DNA from 2 places in the Oerskovia sp. NPDC060338 genome. Region 1 is predicted to be linked to the other one. Evidence: riboswitches for the same ligand, from Rfam matches in the RefSeq annotation. Region 1 holds a riboswitch; the other holds the start of a gene.
The links. A riboswitch is a leader RNA that binds a small molecule or an ion and turns the genes downstream of it on or off. The one in region 1 is predicted to bind S-adenosylmethionine.
Positions count from the first base shown of each region.

Region 1 (4,404 bases):
ACGTGGGGCCGCTGCTGCGCAGCAGCGCCGTGACCACGGGGTCGCTGCCGGGCGCGCGCCCGATCCCCAGGTCGATGCGCCCCGGGGCCAGGGCCTCGAGGACCGCGAACTGCTCGGCCACGACGAGGGGCGCGTGGTTCGGGAGCATGACGCCGCCCGACCCGACGCGGATCCGCTCGGTCACCGAGGCGGCGGCCGCGATCATGACGGGCGGGGCGGACGCGGCGACCGCGGGCATGTTGTGGTGCTCGGCGAACCAGTAGCGCGTGAAGCCGAGGCGGTCGGCGAGGCGCACGAGGTCCAGGGAGGCGGCGATGGCCTGGGAGCTGGACTGTCCCAAACGGACGGGGACGAGGTCGAGGACGGAGAGGCGCGGCGAGGTAGTCATCGCCAGGTGCAACCCCGGGATACGGCCGGGGTATTCCTGGACCGTCCGCCGAGTGCGGTGCGGCGGGCGCCTCAGCGGGCGGCGAGCGCCTGCTCGACGTCCTCGATCAGGTCGAGGGGGTCCTCGAGGCCGATCGACAAGCGCACGGTCGTCTCTGCGATCCCGACGGCGGCACGACCGTCGGGCCCCAGCTTGCGGTGCGTCGTGGTCGCGGGGTGCGTGATGAGGGACTTGGCGTCGCCCAGGTTGTTGGAGATGTCCACGATCCGCAGCGCGTCGAGGAACTGGAACGTGCGCTTCTTGAGGAGCTCGGGGTCCGTGCCCGGGTCGTCGGCGCCGGGCACGTCGAGGTTGAACGTCACGACCGTCCCGCCGCCGCTCTGCTGGGCCTTGGCGAGCTCGACCTGCGGGTGCGAGGCGAGGAACGGGTAGCGCACGGCCGTGATACCGGGCAGCTCCTCGAGCGCGGTCGCGACCTGGAAGGCCGCGGCGTTCTGGGCCTTGACGCGCACCGACAGGGTCTCGAGCCCCTTGACCAGGACCCACGCGTTGAACGCGCTGAGCGAGGGGCCGGTGTTGCGGATGAACGTCTGGACGGGTCCCTTGACGTACTCCTCGGAGCCCAGGATCGCGCCGCCGAGCACGCGCCCCTGGCCGTCGATGTGCTTGGTCGCCGAGTACACGACGACGTCCGCGCCGAGCTCGAGCGGCTTCTGCAGCACGGGGGTCGCGAACACGTTGTCGAGCACGACGACGGCGCCCGCCGCGTGCGCGAGGTCGCTCACGCGGCGCACGTCGATCACGTCCTGCATGGGGTTGGACGGGGTCTCGAAGAAGACGACGTCCGCGGGGGTCGACAGCGCCTCCTCCCACTGCGAGAGCACGTGACCGTCGACGTAGTCGGTGCGCACGCCCCACTTGGCGAAGATCTCGTCGAAGATCACGAGCGACGAGCCGAACAGCGCGCGGGCTGCGACGATGCGCGACCCCGCACCGACGAGCGCTGCGAGCGACGTGAAGACCGCAGACATGCCCGACGCCGTGGCGTAGCAGGCCTCGGCGCCCTCGATGAGGCGCAGCCGCTCCTCGAACGTGTGCACGGTCGGGTTGCCGTAGCGCGAGTAGATGAAGCGGTCGACCTCGCCCGTGAACGCGGCCTCGGCCTCGGCGGCGCTCCCGTAGACGTAGCCCTGCGTGAGGAAGAGCGCCTCGCTCGTCTCTTCGAACTCGGAGCGGGCGTGGCCACCGCGCACCGCGAGAGTGTCGGGTCGCACCGAGCGGGGGAGCGGGCCGCGGCCCGAGCCTCCGGGGATCCCGGCGGGGATGCGCAGGACGCCGTCCTCGGCCGCGGCGCTCACGACTGCTTCCAGGGGAGGCCCGCTGCGCGCCAGCCGTCGGAACCACGGTGACCGGCGCCGTCGAGCGCTCCTTCGAAGCCCTCGAGGACGTTGTACGCCGGGCCGAGGCCCGCCGCGGTCGCGGCCTTGGCCGCGCCGATCGACCGCGCACCGGAGCGGCACAGGAACACGACCGGGCGCTCGGGGGTCACACCGGCCGCGGTGAGGTCGGCGACGAACGCCGGGTTGGGGCGGCCCTCGACCGTGACCCACTGGGTCAGGACCGGTTCGCGGCCCGCCGAGGACAGGTCAGGGACGCCGACGAAGCGCCACTCGGCGTCGGTGCGGACGTCGACGAGGACGGCGTCCGGGTCCGACTGGAGAAGGGTCCACGCCTGCAGGGGCGTGATGTCGCCGGCGTAGCCGTCGGCGGGCCGGGCGTCGGGGACCGGTGCAGCGGTCGCGCGGTCGGGGGCACTCATGGTGATCCTCCATCGGTCGTGGCGGTAGCACCCTCGCCCGTCGCCGGGGGGTTGCTGCGGCGTCATCGTGCCAAGTCACTCAGCCGCTCTGGATGGTTGCGTCGGATCGTACGCCACGGTGCCCACGGAGTGGAACGGGTGTCTCGCAGGGTGGGCAGGGGATAGGTTGCCGTGCATGGAGAGCTTCCCGTCCGGCCGTGAGATCGAGGATTCCTGTCGAGGGAGGGGGCTCGGTGCCTCGACCTCGACGCAAGCCCTCGCCCTCAGCGAAGGTGGTCAGGAAGGCGGCCCGCTCGAGGAGATTCTGACCGGGGGCAACTCCACGACCGTCGTGCGGAGCGGCGACACGGTCCGCCGGTCGGCCGGATCCTGGACGCCCACGGTCCAGGCGCTGTTGGCGCACCTGCGGGCGAGCGGTGTCGTCGAGGTGCCCGAGCCGCTGGGCGTCGACGACCAGGGGCGCGAGGTCCTGTCCTACCTCCCGGGCGATGTCGCGAACTATCCGCTGCCCGACTGGCTCTGGGGCGAGTCGGTGCTCCGCGACGCGGGCGCGCTCCTGCGACGCGTGCACGACGCGAGCATCGGGTTCCTCGCGGCCGCGGCCACGGCCACGGCCATGGTCACAGCCGGCGGTGCGGTCTCGGACGGCACGGCCTCCGGGGGCACCGTCGTCGGCGGCGCTGCAGCCGTCCCCGTACCCGCCGCCGCCCCGACCTGGCAGCTCCCGCAGCGCGAGCCGGTCGAGGTCGTGTGCCACAACGACGTCGCCCCGTACAACCTGGTCTTCCGCGACGGGACCCTGGTGGGCCTCATCGACTTCGACACCGCGAGCCCCGGCCCGCGGATCCGGGACCTGGCCTACCTGGGATACCGGCTCGCGCCCTTCGTGGCGGACGCCGTGGGCGAGGACGGGGGCGACGTCGTCGGGCGCCTGGACCCCCTCGTGCGCCTCGACGCGCTGGTCGCGGCCTACGGGCTGCCCTTCTCGCGTCGTGAGGTCCTGAGCGTGATGGTCGAACGGCTCGAGGAGATCGCGGACTTCACCGACGGCCGCGCGGAGGAGACGGGCCGGTCCGACTTCCTCGACCACGCGGCCATGTACCGCGCCGACGCGCGCCGCGTCGCGGCCCTGCGCGACGACTCCCCGGCACCCGCTCCGACCACCTGACGCACCCCCGTTGCCCACCATCCGAGACGCCGTGCCCACCGGTTGACACGCTCCGTGGGCCTCGCCCATCCTGGACACCAGGTCATGAGCGCCAGCGCAAAACCCCGGTTTGCTGGCCGGCAACCCTCCTCCGCGGCGGGGTGCCCCGGGTGACGACCGGGCCCCTCTCTACAAGGAGGGGGGCAAGCGCGGAGGGGCCGCAGGGCGAACTCCGACGACCACCGGAGGACGTGCCATGAGCGCACACGCAGTCATCGAAGCCCCTACCTCGTGTGCCGTGCTGCCCGTCGTGGGCAGCGACACCCTGGTCCCGCTCGTCGACGGGCGCAGCGTCCCGTACGCGAACCTCGACGTCGCGGCGTCGGCCCCTGCGCTGCAGGTCGTGGCCGACCGCGTCAACGAGGTCCTGCCGCTCTACGCGAGCGTGCACCGCGGCGCGGGCTACCTGTCCCAGGTGTCGACGGCCCTCTACGAGGCCGCGCGCCAGACCATCGGCGCGTTCGTCGGCGCCCGCGAGGACGACGTCACGATCGTCACGCGCAACACCACCGACTCGCTCAACCTGCTCGCGGGCTGCGTCCCGGCGCAGGCCGACGGGACGCCCGGCCGGGTGCTCGTCCTGGACGTCGAGCACCACGCGAACCTCCTGCCCTGGCAGCGCACGGGCGGTGCCACGGTCCTGGTCGGCGGCGCGACGGTCGCCGAGACCCTGTCCGGGCTGCGCGCCGAGCTGTCCCGCTTCCCGTACGCGCTCGTCGCGATCACGGGGGCCTCGAACGTCACGGGCGAGTCCCTCCCTCTCGCAGAGGTCGTCGCCGCAGCGCACGACGCCGGGGCGCGCGTCCTGCTCGACGGCGCCCAGCTCGTCCCGCACCGCGGTGTCTCGCTCGCGGCGAGCGACGTGGACTACGTCGCGTTCTCGGGCCACAAGACCTACGCGCCGTTCGGCGCGGGCGCGCTCGTGGGACGTCGTGACTGGCTCGACGCCGGCACGCCCTACCTCGCGGGCGGTGGTGCGGTGCGCAACGT
Region 1 is NZ_JBHXCQ010000012.1:87,387-91,790, forward strand. Features, by position in the region: gene ACFWGN_RS15520 (LLM class flavin-dependent oxidoreductase) at 1-388, opposite strand, end outside; gene ACFWGN_RS15525 (O-succinylhomoserine sulfhydrylase) at 460-1,719, opposite strand; gene ACFWGN_RS15530 (rhodanese-like domain-containing protein) at 1,743-2,207, opposite strand; SAM riboswitch class I at 2,214-2,306, opposite strand; gene ACFWGN_RS15535 (phosphotransferase enzyme family protein) at 2,383-3,375, shown strand; SAM riboswitch class IV at 3,456-3,570, shown strand; gene ACFWGN_RS15540 (aminotransferase class V-fold PLP-dependent enzyme) at 3,611-4,404, shown strand, end outside.

Region 2 (4,404 bases), on a different contig from region 1:
TCGCCGACGGCGCCGCGCCGGCCGTGGCCCGCGACACGTTCGCGGGGTTCACGACCGCCGAGCGCGACCTGGCTGCGGGGAACGGCTCGCCCGCCGGGCGTGTGCGCACGGCCCGGCCGGCGCCCGCGGTGGCGCGCCCGGCCGCACCGCCCGCGGTGCCGACCGCACGGCTCACCGAGAGCGAGCTCGTCGCGTGGCTCACGCAGTGGCGCGACACCACGTCGGCCACGAGCATCGGCGACCGCGCGACCTACGGTGGCCGCAAGCTCATCGACGCCCAGGTCGCGGGCCACGACGTGTTCCTCAACGCCGACACGTCGCGCGGCGCGGTCGAGCAGCTCCTCGCGCACGCGGCGCGGGGCCCGCTCGTGTGGTCGGCCATCACGAACCGGAACGGGGTCGTCAACAAGATCACGTTCCAGTCCGACGGCGCCCGCACCCCCGGCTGGTACTGCTACCTCACGGCCGCGCAGGCGGGGGAGGGGCGGCTGTGAGGTGACGGTGCGGTGTTGCGGCCGTGAGCGACGTCCGTGGCAGGTCACGGCCGACCTCGTCGGGTAGTCTTCCCGATCGTTCGGGCTGAAGACCATCACGCCCGTCGACGAGGCAGGGGGCTTCGATGGAGGATCCGCGGACGGCACCGAAAGCTGGGGCGGTCAGGCGGCACGTTCGCTGGGCCGTGCCGCTCGTGCTCGCACCGATCGCCTACGTCGGCTGCATGGCGGGCATCGCTGCCCTCGACCGGGGAGAACAGACGGACAGCTCGACCTTGCTCGTCATGCTCCTGCTCCTCCTGGGCGCCGTCGTCGCGCCGATCTCCCTCGTCGTCCTTGCGGTCGTCAAGGCCTCCGCGACGTATCGCGATCACCGGCGCAGCACGGGACGGTTCCGCGCGGCCGAGCTCATCGACATCCGACGGCGCGACGCGTCCGCGCGCGGGTGGCGGGACGCCCAGGCGCTGCGCCAGCAGCTCCTCGCGGGAGAAGTACCTGCGACCCTGGCCGTCTGGGACGTCGTCCCGTACGCGAACGAGGAGTACTTCTGCGACGTCCCCATCGGCTATGCCCGGTACTACGGCACGGACGTCAGCTACTCGCAGACATCGGGCTTCTTCTACGGTCGACCCTTGTTCGTCGCCGCAGGCCTGGCCGTGACCGCGCTCTCCAACGGCGCTCAGCGCACTGCCGCCCGGAACAAGGCTCGGCAGCAATGGCGTGAGCAGTGCATCAGCAGGCTCGTCGTGAGCAATCACCGACTTCTCGTGCAGACGCGAGGCCGGTGGCTCTCGTTCGACTACGCGTCGATGACAGCCGTCTTCCCGGAACCCACGAGCTGGGGGCTCGTCTGCCAGTTCTCCGAGGCGGAACCGCTCCTGCTCACCGGAGATCATGCACCCTTCGTGGCCGTCATGACGCTCTACCGGACCCACGGTGAACGTGCGCTGCGCGAGCACCCCAGCCTGGCGCTGCTCACCGTAGGCGGCTGAGGGGCGCAGTGTCGGGGGACGGACGGTCCGCCCCCGGTGCGGGCCACCGTCGCCCGATTTGCGCACAACCACGGGGTTCTAGTACAAATGCCCCAGGTCAAGAGTGACCGGCGAAACGCCCTCCGCGTGCCGGTCCGGCAACCGCGCTCTCTGCGCACGGTGCTCCAGGAGGAAGACCCGCCCGCTGCCGATCGGTAGCGGGAAGCGCAGGGTCGTCGACCAGCCCGGACTTCGGTGCTGGTCGGCCCCCTTCCTCGACGAAGGAAGAAGCATGATCGAACCGTTCATCAACCCGAACCCCGCCCCCGACCAGGTCAGCCCCCAGACCGCCTGCACGGCCCAGGTCACCCTCCGGCAGGTCCTGCTGGAGGACGCATGCGAGGCGATCGTCGGGGACGACGCCTTCCCCATCCAGTGCTTCCGGCACCCGGTTGCACAGACCCCGTTCGATCGGGCCGAAGGCTGCGGCATCGTCCCCTCGGTGCTCTGCGTGGTGTGCCGGCGCAACGCCCGCGAGCTCCGGCGAGGGGTCACGACCGGGTTCACCGCGCCGTGCGTCACCTGCCACGAGGTCTTCGCGATGCTCGAGCGGGCAGCCGCCGACATGACCGGGGCCTTCGACCGCGTCGTGCGCCACATTCCGAAGGGCAACACCGTCGTCACGACACCGCAGACCGCTCGAAGGTGGCACGGGATGTTCACCGAGGTGGTCGCGCGAGGGGCTCGGCCGTTCCAGCTCGACACGGGCTTGATCGGGCGCATCGATCCCGTCGGTCAGTCCGTGCACCCCGCCGTCCAGCGCGACGGCCTCGCACCGCTCGACCCCCAGTTCGTGTACGTCCGGCTCGCCGAGTGGGAAGCCCTCGTGCCCCGGGACCTGCGCTCCGTCTCCGACCGCCTGCGCGCAGGGATCGAGGTCCAACCCGGCAGGGTCGAGGCCGTCGTCGTCCGTGAGAAGCCCACCTCCTGGTTCGACGACGTCGTCGCCGTCGCGCTCATCCACGAAGCCATGCGAACGGGTGAAAAGCCGTGACCAGGGCGACGTGTCCGCCCGCGGGGCGTGACGCCGTCGGGCAGGTCCGGTACACCAGAGCCATGCCGCCCCGCACCTTCCCGACCGAACCCGCCTACCCGCCCGACGGGGGCGCCGAGCGCACCCTCCACGAAGCGCTCCTGGCGCAGCTGCCCGACGACGCCGTGGTCTTCCACGGCCTGCGCCTCCAGGAGGAGGAGCAGGAGTACGAGATAGACCTTCTCGTCGCCTGGCCGGGGTTCGGGATCGCCGCGATCGAGGTCAAGGGCGGGCACATCGAACGGCGTGACGGCACCTGGTACCAGGGGAACGGGGACCAGCGGCACCGCATCGACCCGGTCGGGCAGGTGCAGGGGGCGCGGCACGCACTCCAGGCGCTGCTGCGGCACCGCGGCCTGCTCGCCGCCGAGTCCCGGACCGCGCACCTCGTCGCGTTCCCGCACCAGTACGTCGGACCCGACTGGGCGGCGCTCGATCTGCCCCGCGACATGATCGTCGACCGAGGGGACCTCGAACGCGGGCATGGGCTCGCCGAACGGGTGCGCAACGCGATCACCCGGCACGGCCAAGGGCACGGGCCGCTCGCCGACACCGATCTCGAGGAGGTCGTCGAGGCGCTCGCGGGCGGCTTCCCCAGCCAGGCGGAGCACCTCGCCGCGGCCGCAGCGCACGAGGACAGGCTCGAGCAGATGACGCGCGACCAGGGCCGCATCCTCGACCTTCTGCGCGAGGCCCGGCGGCTGCGCGTCGTGGGCGGAGCGGGTTCCGGCAAGACGTGGCTCGCGCTCGAACAGGCCCGACGGCGGGCGCGCGCCGGGGAGTCCGTCGCCCTCCTGTGCTACTCGCGCGGGCTCGGACGGTACTTCGAACGGGTCGTCGCGACCTGGCCCGTGCGCGAACGCCCCACCTACGTGGGTCTCTTCCACGACCTGCCGCGCGCCTGGGGCGCCGCAGCAGGCGCGGACGACGACGGCGACTACTGGGAACGGCACCTTCCGCTCGCCCTCGGAGAGCTCGCGGCCCAGCGGTCACCGGCCGACCTGTTCGACGCGGTCGTCGTCGACGAGGCCCAGGACTTCGGCGACCTCTGGTGGCCCTCGCTCATGAGGTGCCTGCGTGACCCCGACAAGAGCGGCCTCTACGTCTTCATGGACGACGCCCAACGCGTCTTCCCCCGCGAGGGGCACGTGCCGATCGAGCTGGTCCAGGTCACCCTCGACGAGAACCTGCGCTCGACCAAGCAGATCGCCCAGGTCTTCGGCGCCCTGTCCGAGGACCTGCTCCGTCCACGCGGCATGGACGGACCACCCGTGCGCCTGGTCGACGTCCTTGCGGAGCAGGCCGTCGCTGCCGCTGACGACGCCGTCGACGCCCTGCTCGACGAAGGCTGGGCCCCCGGAGCCGTCACGCTCCTCGCGACCGGGCGCCGGCACCCCGCCCAGGTCAACGAGGTCGCGCTAGGCGGGCACGCCGCCTACTGGGACGCGTTCTTCGCCGAGGAGGACGTCTTCTACGGGCACGTGCTCGGGTTCAAGGGACTCGAGCGCCCCGTCGTCGTGCTCGCCGTCAACGGCGTCCGTGACGTCGCCCGGGCGCGCGAGATGCTCTACACCGGGCTGTCCCGGGCACGGTCGCTGCTCGTCGTCGTTGGGCCGCGCGAGTGGATCGAACAGGTCGGCGGGGAAGCGGTGCGGCGGAGGTTGGGAAAGGCGGTGAGGTGGGAGGTGGCCGGGTGATGCCGGCGGCAACCCGCCCCGCACCCTAGGACGGCTCGAGCTCCGCGTCGTCGCACGTCTCCGACAGCACCGGCGCGTTCAGGCGGACGACGGACGTCTGCTCGGACGACACGACGAGCTCGGCCCCGGCGTCGTCGGTCGACGACACC
Region 2 is NZ_JBHXCQ010000002.1:411,080-415,483, forward strand. Features, by position in the region: gene ACFWGN_RS03900 (hypothetical protein) at 1-494, shown strand, start outside; gene ACFWGN_RS03905 (hypothetical protein) at 689-1,486, shown strand; SAM riboswitch class IV at 1,582-1,699, shown strand; gene ACFWGN_RS03910 (hypothetical protein) at 1,758-2,519, shown strand; gene ACFWGN_RS03915 (NERD domain-containing protein) at 2,582-4,255, shown strand; gene ACFWGN_RS03920 (hypothetical protein) at 4,281-4,404, opposite strand, start outside.
Region 2: it holds a riboswitch for S-adenosylmethionine, as region 1 does, so the genes downstream of both, ACFWGN_RS03910 (hypothetical protein) here and ACFWGN_RS15530 (rhodanese-like domain-containing protein) in region 1, are expected to answer to the same signal.